DNA from 3 places in the Arthrobacter sp. B0316-1-20 genome. Region 1 is predicted to be linked to each of the others. Evidence: riboswitches for the same ligand, from Rfam matches in the RefSeq annotation. Region 1 holds a riboswitch; each other region holds the start of a gene.
What was found. Region 1 has a riboswitch for glycine ahead of gcvP (aminomethyl-transferring glycine dehydrogenase). Riboswitches for the same ligand answer to the same signal wherever they lie in the genome.
Positions count from the first base shown of each region.

Region 2: another riboswitch for glycine. It lies ahead of gcvP (aminomethyl-transferring glycine dehydrogenase); the one in region 1 lies ahead of gcvP (aminomethyl-transferring glycine dehydrogenase).
Region 3: another riboswitch for glycine. It lies ahead of gcvH (glycine cleavage system protein GcvH); the one in region 1 lies ahead of gcvP (aminomethyl-transferring glycine dehydrogenase).

Region 1 is NZ_JBNHHC010000170.1:154-3,422, forward strand. It holds partial or broken gene cycA (D-serine/D-alanine/glycine transporter) at 1-1,168, opposite strand, end outside; glycine riboswitch at 1,413-1,517, shown strand; glycine riboswitch at 1,519-1,632, shown strand; partial or broken gene gcvP (aminomethyl-transferring glycine dehydrogenase) at 1,684-3,269, shown strand, end outside.
Region 2 is NZ_JBNHHC010000005.1:130,584-133,852, reverse strand. It holds gene gcvP (aminomethyl-transferring glycine dehydrogenase) at 1-1,716, opposite strand, end outside; glycine riboswitch at 1,772-1,886, opposite strand; glycine riboswitch at 1,887-1,987, opposite strand; gene AC5RW2_RS10130 (mycothiol transferase) at 2,063-2,575, opposite strand; gene AC5RW2_RS10125 (MFS transporter) at 2,646-3,269, opposite strand, start outside.
Region 3 is NZ_JBNHHC010000014.1:7,779-11,047, forward strand. It holds gene AC5RW2_RS21905 (L-serine ammonia-lyase) at 1-81, opposite strand, end outside; gene glyA (serine hydroxymethyltransferase) at 90-1,403, opposite strand; gene gcvH (glycine cleavage system protein GcvH) at 1,412-1,798, opposite strand; glycine riboswitch at 2,239-2,340, opposite strand; gene AC5RW2_RS21920 (peptidoglycan-binding protein) at 2,734-3,269, shown strand, end outside.

The sequences.
Region 1 (3,269 bases):
GCGTGAAGGCCGCGATGATCGATTCGCCGGCATACAGCAGCACGACGCCGGCCAGCAGGAAGGTGCAGGAGAAGACCAGCGCGTTGCGCGGCACCCGGCGCGGGGACAGGCGGCCGAAGGTCTTGGGGGCGTCGCCTTCATGCGCCAGGCCGAATACCATGCGCGAGGTGGAATATATCCCCGAATTCGCGCTGGATGCCGCGGAAGTGAGGACCACGAAGTTGATCACGCCGGCGGCGATGGCCAGCCCTGCGAGGGCGAACATGCCCACGAAGGGGCTGCGGTCCGCCGAGAATTCCCGCCACGGCGTCACAGAAACAATCACCGTCAGCGCGACCACGTAGAACAGCATCACACGGATCGGAATGGAATTGATGGCCTTGGGAAGGTTCTTTTCCGGATCCTTGGCCTCCGCCGCGGTAGTGCCCACCAGTTCGATGCCCACGAAGGCGAATACGGCGATCTGGAATCCGGCGATAAAGCCCATCGGGCCGGTCGGGAACATGCCGCCGTCGTTCCAGAGGTTAGCGAAGGTGGCCTCGGAGCCGTTCGGGGCGGTGAAGCCGGTGATGATGAATACCAGGCCGACCACGATGAGGCCAACGATGGCGATGATCTTGATCAGGGCGAACCAGAATTCGGTTTCACCGAAGGCCTTGACCGTGGGCAGGTTGAGCCCCAGCAGCAGCAGGATGGCGGCCAGCGCGGGGATCCAGAGCTGGAGGTCCGGCCACCAGAAGGCCACATAGCCGGCGATGGCGATCACGTCCGCGATGCCGGTGACAATCCAGCAGAACCAGTAGGTCCAGCCGGTGAAGAACCCGGCCCAGGGCCCCAGCAGGTCCGCGGCGAAGTCGCTGAAGGACTTGTAATTCAGGTTGGACAGCAGGATTTCGCCCATGGCCCGCATGACGAAGAAGAGCATGAAGCCGATGATCATGTAGACGAAGATGACCGACGGACCGGCCAGTGAAATCGTCTTGCCCGAACCCATGAACAGGCCGGTGCCGATGGCGCCGCCGATCGCGATCAGCTGGATGTGGCGGTTGGCGAGCTGGCGTTCGAGGTGGGGCTCGCCCTGGTGCTGCTCGTTGAAAGTGACCAAGTGGGAGTGGCCCTCCCCGGGAACCGCGGCTTCGGCGTCGGGCGGAATGGGGCGGTTGGACATCGGACTTCTTTCTGTCATCGGATCGATGGGCGCGCGGTGGTGCTAATCGTAAGGACCGGGCATGTCGTCCTTGTTCCGCCTCAGCGCACCTGAAATTCAGTGTGAGTCGGCTCACGAGCGAAAGTCAATTTGGTTGACGTTGCGGACGGTATGGGCGAAGCAGGGGGCGCCATGTAGAATCTTGCTCAAGGATAGGCTCCGGCGTATAGTTGTGAGTCGCATCACCCATAATTGAACATGCCTCTGAACCGCGGCGGGAGAGTCCTGCTGATGCTCAATCCGATCAGCAGGCGCCGTAGGAGCAAATCCTCCCCAGGAATCTCTCAGGCCCCTGTACCGCTGCGGCAAGGCAACTCTGGAAAGCAGTCAGGCGGCCAGCTCGCCGGACTCACCGACGGTGCAAGCGCCGAACCTGTGGAAACAGGTGGCGCGGAATCTCTCAGGTCCAATACAGAGCGGGGAGGAACTCGATCCGATTGGCGTCCCTGGACGCCGGAATACCCTGGAGTTCCCCCATGACGGTTCAATCAACAGAAACAGCCTTCGTCGACCGCCACATCGGCGCCCGCAGCAATGACGCGGAGACGATGCTCAAGCAGCTGGGCTACGCCAGCGTGGACCAGCTTGTCGACACCGCCGTTCCGGCGGACATCCGCCAGAGCGCGCCGCTGAACCTGCCGCCCGCCCGCAGCGAAATGGAAGTCCTTGCGGACCTGCGTGCGCTCGCTGCGAAGAACACCGTGGCCGTCCAGATGATTGGCCAGGGCTACTACGACACCGTGACCCCGCCGGTCATCCTGCGCAATGTCCTGGAGTCTCCGGCCTGGTACACCGCCTACACCCCCTACCAGCCCGAAATCTCGCAGGGCCGGCTCGAGGCCCTGCTCAACTTCCAGACCATGGTCGAGGACCTGACGGCACTGCCGATCGCCAACGCCTCCATGCTGGATGAAGCCACCGCCGTGGCCGAGGCCGTGCTGCTGATGCGCCGCGTCAACAAGGCGCACCAGGACGGCAAAGTCGTCCTGGACCAGGACGTGCTGCCGCAGACCATTGCAGTCGTTAAGGGCCGGGCCAAGGCACTGGACTTCGAGGTTGAGGTTGTGGACCTGTCCGCCGGACTGCCCGAAGGGGACATCGTCGGCATCGTGCTGCAGCAGCCGGGTGCCTCCGGCAACGTCGGCAGCCACGCTGCGGTGATCAAGGCCGCGAAGGCCCGCGGTGCCATGGTGACGGTCGCTGCCGACCTGCTGGCCCTCACTCTCATCACCCCGCCCGGCGACCAGGGCGCCGATATCGCCGTCGGCAACTCCCAGCGCTTCGGCGTGCCGCTGTTCTACGGTGGCCCGCACGCTGCCTACATGGCCGTGCGCACGGGCCTGGAGCGCTCGCTGCCGGGCCGGCTGGTCGGCGTCTCCAAGGACTCCGCCGGTACTGCCGCCTACCGTCTGGCCCTGCAGACACGCGAACAGCACATCCGCCGCGAAAAGGCCACGTCCAACATCTGCACGGCCCAGGCCCTGCTGGCGATCGTTTCCAGCATGTACGCCGTCTACCACGGCCCGGAGGGCCTGAAGGCCATCGCGCAGCGGACCAGCGGCCACGCCCGCACCCTGGCCTCCGTCCTCACGGGCGCCGGCTTGGAGCTCGCCTCGGAGCACTTCTTCGACACCCTCACCGTCCGCGTCCCGGGCCGTGCGGGCGAGGTCATCAAGGCCGCCGAGGCCAAGGGCATCAACCTGCGCAGCATCGACGCGGACCAGGTGGGCATCTCCTGCGACGAAACCACGACGGCGGCACACCTGGCCGCGGTTGCCGGAGCCTTCGGTGTCGACGACGCTGAGGCCAAGGTCCGGGCGGCCGCCTCGGCGACCCCCGGTTTCGAGCTGAAGTCTGACGTCGAACGCACCTCCGCGTACCTGACCCACCCTGTCTTCCACATGCACCGGTCCGAGACGCAGATGCTCCGCTACCTGCGCCGCCTGTCCGACCGCGACCTGGCGCTGGACCGGACCATGATTCCGCTGGGCTCCTGCACCATGAAGCTGAACGCGACGGCGGAGATGGAATCCATCAGCTGGCCGGAGTTCGCCTCCATCCA
Region 2 (3,269 bases), on a different contig from region 1:
GCCGGCGTTGGGCTGGATGGAGACACCCGCGTAGCCGGTGATCGCGGCGAGGCGTTCCTCCAGGTCGGCGATCAGTTCGCGCCAGCCGGCCGTCTGGCTGGCGGGAGCGAACGGGTGGATGGAGGCGAATTCCGGCCAGGTCATCGCTTCCATTTCCGCCGTGGCATTCAGCTTCATGGTGCAGGAGCCCAGCGGGATCATGGTCCGGTCCAGCGCCAGGTCGCGGTCGGACAGCCGGCGCAGGTAGCGCAGCATCCGGGTCTCGGAGCGGTAGCTGTGGAACACCGGGTGGTCCAGGTAGGACGAGCTGCGCAGCAGGTCTTCCGGCAGCTCGAAGCGCGGCCCGGCAGCGGACTCGGCGGTCCTGCCGGCCGCGCCCTCCACGCCGAACGCCTCCGCAACCAAGGCGAGGTGCTCCGCCGTCGTTGTTTCATCGGTGGAAATGCCCACCTGGTCGGCGTCGACGTGGCGCAGGTTCACGCCCTTGGCCTCGGCGGCCGCGACGATCTCCGCGGCCTTGCCCGGCGCCTTCACCGTGAGCGTGTCAAAGAACTGGTCGGCGGCCAGGCTGAAGCCGGCGCCGGTGAGCACCCCGGCGAGGGTGCGGGCGGCCTGGTTGGCGTGCTGCGCGATTGCCTTCAGCCCCTCGGGACCGTGGTAAACCGCGTACATGCTGGCCACCACGGCGAGCAGCGCCTGCGCGGTGCAGATGTTGGAGGTGGCCTTCTCGCGGCGGATGTGCTGCTCGCGGGTCTGCAGCGCCAGACGGTAGGCGGGGCGGCCGGCGTCGTCCTTGGACACACCCACCAGGCGGCCGGGCAGCGAGCGCTCAAGTCCCTTGCGCACCGCCATGTAGGCGGCATGCGGGCCGCCGAAGAACAGCGGGACGCCGAAACGCTGGGTATTGCCGACGGCGATGTCCGCCCCCTGCTCGCCCGGCGGCGTGATCAGGGTCAGGGCCAGCAGGTCCGCGGCCACGGTGACCATGGCGCCGCGTTCCTTGGCCTGCGCGATCACCGGAGCATGGTCGAAGACGCGGCCGGAGGCTCCCGGCTGCTGCAGCACGATGCCGGAAATATCGCCCTCGGGCAGCCCGGCGGAAAGGTCGGCCACCTCAACCTCGAAGTCCAGAGCCTTGGCCCGGCCCTTGACGACGGCGATGGTCTGCGGCAGCAGGTCCGCGTCCAGCACGGTCTTGCCGGCGGCCTTGGCCTTGTTGGAGCGGCGCATCAGCAGCACGGCTTCGGCCACCGCGGTGGCTTCGTCCAGCAGCGAGGCGTTGGCGATCGGCAGCGCGGTCAGGTCCTGCACCATGGTCTGGAAGTTCAGCAGCGCCTCCAGCCGGCCCTGCGAGATTTCCGGCTGGTACGGGGTGTAGGCGGTGTACCAGGCCGGGTCCTCCACCACATTGCGGCGGATCACTGGCGGAGTGATGGTGTCGAAGTAGCCTTGGCCGATCATCTGCACGGCCATCACGTTCTTGGCAGCCAGGGCCCGCAGGTCGCCCAGAACCTGAGCTTCGCTGCGCGCCTCGGGCAGGGCAAGCGGCTCCTGCTGGCGGATGTCTGCGGGCACCGCAGCATCCACGAGATCGTCGACACTTGCATAGCCCAACTGCTTAAGCATGGCTTCCGCGTCGTTCCGGCGCGGGCCAATGTGGCGGTCTGCGAAGGAAGTGCTGCCGGGCCGGGTGGCGAGGTTGGCTTTAGCCGTCATTGAGGAACTCCAGTTAATCTCCGCCATGGGGTGGCCATGCCGGTAGTGAAGGGTTCCTCCCCGCTCTGTGGCTGAACCTGAGAGATTCCGCAGGACGGCACGGGGGCCGGTTCCTGCTTGCACCGTCGGTGAGCCGGTCCACGAACGGTCCGGCTGCTTTCCAGAGTTGCCTCTCCGCGGCGGTACAGGGGCCTGAGAGATTCCTGGGGAGGTATTGCTCCTACGGCGCCTGCTGACCTAGTGCTCAGCAGGACTCTCCCGCCGCATGTCGAAGGCTGTATGCAGTTGTTTCTAACTCCTTGAATGGTAGTCCAGCCGCCCCCGGGCAACAAGGTGGTGACGGCTCCTAGACTTCCCCGCGGGCGAGCATGCCCTTCACATACGCGGCTTGGCCGATGTGTTCCATGCAGTCGTCCATCACGCTCACCAGCCGGACGCCCAGCTTCACGTGCGGATCCCACCGGGTGTCGACAATCCGGTCCAGATCGTCCTCGGTGAGTCCGGCCAGGTAGGCCAGCGTGCCGGCATGCACGTCGTCGTAATAGTCGCGGAGCAAGTCGGCCGATTCCACCCGGACCGCCGCCACTTGTTCGGGCGTGTGGCCGAAACCATGGTCCTTCTCGGCCAGCGGCAGGTCGAAGCGCTCAGACCAGCCGGCAAGCCAGTACTGCTGGGTGCCGGCGACATCGGCTATGTGGTCGTCCTGGATGCGGGTCAGGTGCCAGACCAGCCAGCCGATCGAGTTGCTGTCGCCGCCCGGTTGGGCAGCCAGCTGGTCGGCGTCCAGGCCTTCCAGCACATGGTGGACGCGTTCCTGGATCCGCCCGTAGGCATCGGCCAGCAGGTCATTGAACTTCATGGCGCCTCCTCGTAGCGGACTCTGCCGTCAGCCTACCGGCGCCCGGCTGGCCGCGGAACGGGCCGCCGCTTCAGTTCCGGACCGAGTCCTCCAGATACCGGGGGCGTCCCACAATGACCAGGCCGACCGCCAGGAGAAGCAGGGCGGCGCCCAACAAACCGAAGGAAGCACCCCAGCCGCCGCTGACGTCGCGCAGCAGCCCGAAGGCCAGCGGACCGGCGCAGGCGACGGTGTAGCCGATCCCTTGCGCGAACCCGGACAGCGCTCCGGCGCCGGCGGTGGTTCGGGTCCGGAGGTTGACCAACAGCAGGGCCAGGGCGAAGGTGCCCTGCCCCAAGCCGGCCAAGGTGATCCAGAGCCAGGTACCGAACGACGGCGAGAGCAGCAGGCCGGCGTACCCGGCCGCGTAGAAGCCGATGAAGAGCAGGCCCAGGCCCAGCGGATTGCGCAACCGCGCCGCGATCAGCGGCACCAGCAGGCTGGTCGGCAGGGCCAGGATGGCGTAGTAGGCCAGCATGGTGCCGGCCATCGGCGGCAACATCCCGCTGTCCACCAGCAACGGCGGCAGCCAGGTGAACATGGCAAAGGTATTGGACGAGGTCCCGGCGAAAACCAGGGCCAAACCCCAGGCGAGCGGCGATCGCCAGACGCGCACCGCCGTCGTGCTGGTGGTGGTGGCTGCGGCACCGGGCGC
Region 3 (3,269 bases), on a different contig from region 1:
GGCCGCCCGCATCGGACCGACGGTGTGCGAACTGGACGGACCGATGCCCACGGTAAAGAGGTCGAAGACGCCGACGGCCATGATGCTCCTCAGCGCCCTTCGGTGGGCGTGGAAACCGGTGCCAGGTCCGGGTAGAGCGGATGCGCCTGGGCCAGCGCCTCCACCCGGTCCTTCAGGCCGGACAGGGCATTGGCCGGCCCGGCGATGAGGGCCTCGGCAATGATGTCCGCGACCTCGCGGAACGCCTCGTCGCCGAAGCCGCGGGTGGCCAGCGCCGGCGTGCCGATGCGCAGGCCGGAGGTGACCATGGGCGGCCGCGGGTCGAACGGCACCGCGTTGCGGTTCACCGTGATGTCGATGGCGGCCAGAAGGTCCTCGCCCTGCTGGCCGTCCAGCTCCGAATTGCGCAGGTCAACCAGGACCAGGTGCACGTCCGTGCCGCCGGTCAGCACCGTGATGCCCTTCTCCGCAACGTCCTGCTGCGACAGCCGCTCGGCCAGGATCCGTGCGCCCGCCAGCGTACGCTGCTGGCGGTCGGCGAATTCCTCGGAGGCGGCAACCTTGAACGCCACGGCCTTGCCCGCGATGACATGTTCGAGCGGCCCGCCCTGCTGGCCGGGGAACACCGCGGAATTGATCTTCTTGGCGATGTCCGCCTCGTTGGTCAGGATGATGCCGCCGCGCGGACCCGCCAGCGTCTTGTGCGTGGTGGACGTGACCACGTGGGCGTGCGGCACCGGGCTGGCGTGCAGGCCGGCGGCCACCAGGCCGGCGATGTGTGCCATGTCCACCATCAGGTACGCCCCGACGTCGTCGGCGATCCGGCGGAATTCCGCGAAGTCGAGCTCGCGCGGGTAGGCGGACCAGCCGGCGATGATCAGCTGCGGCTGGTGCTCGTGCGCCAGCCGCTCCACCTCGGCCATGTCGACCCGGTGGTCCTCCTCGGAGACGCCATAGGCGGCCACGTTGTAGAGCCTGCCGGAGAAGTTGATCTTCATGCCGTGGGTCAGGTGTCCGCCGTGGGCCAGGTTCAGTCCCAGGATGGTGTCGCCGGGCTTGATCAGGGCGTGCATTACCGAGGCGTTGGCCTGCGCGCCGGAGTGCGGCTGGACGTTGGCGAAGCCGGCGCCGAACAGATCCTTGACCCGGTCGATGGCCAGCTGCTCGATCACGTCGACGTGCTCGCAGCCGCCGTAGTACCGGCGCCCCGGGTAACCCTCGGCGTATTTGTTGGTTAGCACCGAGCCCTGGGCCTGCATGACGGCGACGGGGGTGTGGTTCTCGGAGGCGATCATTTCCAGCCCGGACTGTTGGCGGCGCAGCTCGTTGTCGATCTGGGCGGCAATTTCCGGATCGAGGACACCCAGGTCCGCGTTCAGGCTGGTGCTGGCGACCGCCGTCATTGCCGCGCTCACGCTACTTCACCACCGTTGGCGGAGGCGTACTCCTCGGCGGAAAGCAGCGGGCCCTCCTCCGACACCTGGACGGTGAACAGCCAGCCGGCACCGTAGGGGTCATCGTTGATCACGGCGGGGTCGGCCACGGCGTCGCCGTTGACTTCGATGACCTCACCGGTCACCGGGGAGTAGAGGTCCGAAACGGATTTGGTGGACTCGATTTCACCGCAGGTCTCGCCGGCCGTCACGACGGTACCGACCTCGGGGAGATCCACGTACACGATGTCGCCCAGCGCCTCGGTTGCCACGGCAGAAACGCCGATCCTGGACGGGCCGGAACCGTCGGCGGCCACCCACTCGTGCTCCGCGGAGTATCGTAGTTCGGCGTTGACTTTGCTCACTGTGATGCCTTTCTTAAACACGCTTTTTGTTGAGGAGATGAGAGGAGGTCGCCTCGGCCCCTGTAGTGCACCCGTTTTGTTCGCCTTGACGCTTCGGGGCGGAAGCACGTGCGGACGGCGATCATGGCTTCGCTGAAGCGGTCGCTGGTCGCCAGATCCCCGGACTCCTTGGCTCGAGGATCAGGGCGCGGGCACCGGGAACGACGGGGCGGGAATTAAGGTGGGGCCAGGGCCGGCAACCAAGTCTTTGAGCGATGGCTGCGGAGGACGCGCCGCTGCAGGTCAGAAGTCATGAGGAACTCCAAGATTGGGCCGGCCCGAGGGCTCGGCTGGGATTGGGTTCCTCCCCGCTCTGTATTTGACCTGAGAGATTCCGCGGAGTGTGTTCCGCTTGCACCGTCGGTGAGCCAGGCTGCTGCCTGGCTGCTTTCCAGAGTTGCCTAGCCGCGGCGGTACATGGGCCTGAGAGATTCCTGGGGAGGATTTGCTCCTACGGCGCCTGCCCGGATGGTGTGCGGAGAGGACTCTCCCGCCACGGTTCGAAAGGCATTCAGTTGTGGGTGATTCGCCTCACACCCTACACACAGTGCCGGTAAGAGCCCAAATTCACGCCGCCAAACATCGGGCCCCGTTGCCGCTCCAGGGTTGCGCCGGCCGCCAATTCAAGGTCGCGTCCCGCCGGCCGCCGCTCTCCGAAGGTCCAGCCGGCAGTCACTCGCCGTCCCCGCACATCCAGGGCCGCGTCCGCCTCTGCGCGTGCGGCCGAACGTCGGCGCCTACACAATGAATGGATTCATCAGTATGCTTTGCGTTGATGTCGTCGAGAGGAAGGCTGATGACCGAGGCGCCGGTACCGCCGGGCCGTTGACAAGAATCGACAGGTTTCGACAACGGGTTGGAACGAATGGCGCTTTGCGCCGGAGACGGAGATTTTGATGAGCAACGACATGGGACGCACGCCGCTATCGCCGGAGGAACTCGAATCCCAGTCCGGGACCGCGCTGCCGGACAAGGAAGTCGCGTCCATCCTGGATCTGAATGCCGATCTCGACCTGGCCATCGATGCGGCCGCGCCGATCGACCTGGCCGTCGCGGCGAACGCCAACGTGGCGGCCCCCATCGATGCCGCCGCCTCGGCCAACCTCCTCTCGTCCGGCTCCACGGCGCAGGCCCTGTCCGACCAGGGGGTCATCATCAATCAGGGCATCACCGCCGACGCGACCGCCGAGTCGACCCAGGACAGCACCATCGACCAGGGCAATGACACCCTGGAGGACACCGGGGCAACGGCCGGTTCCGCTGCCGGGACGGGCGCCGCCGTCGGCGATTCCGGCCTTGCCCAGGGCGCCACCGGGCAGGAGGAAACTGCTCCGGCGCTGCTGCCGGACGGGACCCTGCCGGACGGCACCCTGCCCGACACCGGATCCGTCACGGAAGGCCTCGGGTCGACCCTCGACGGGAACCTGCTCAA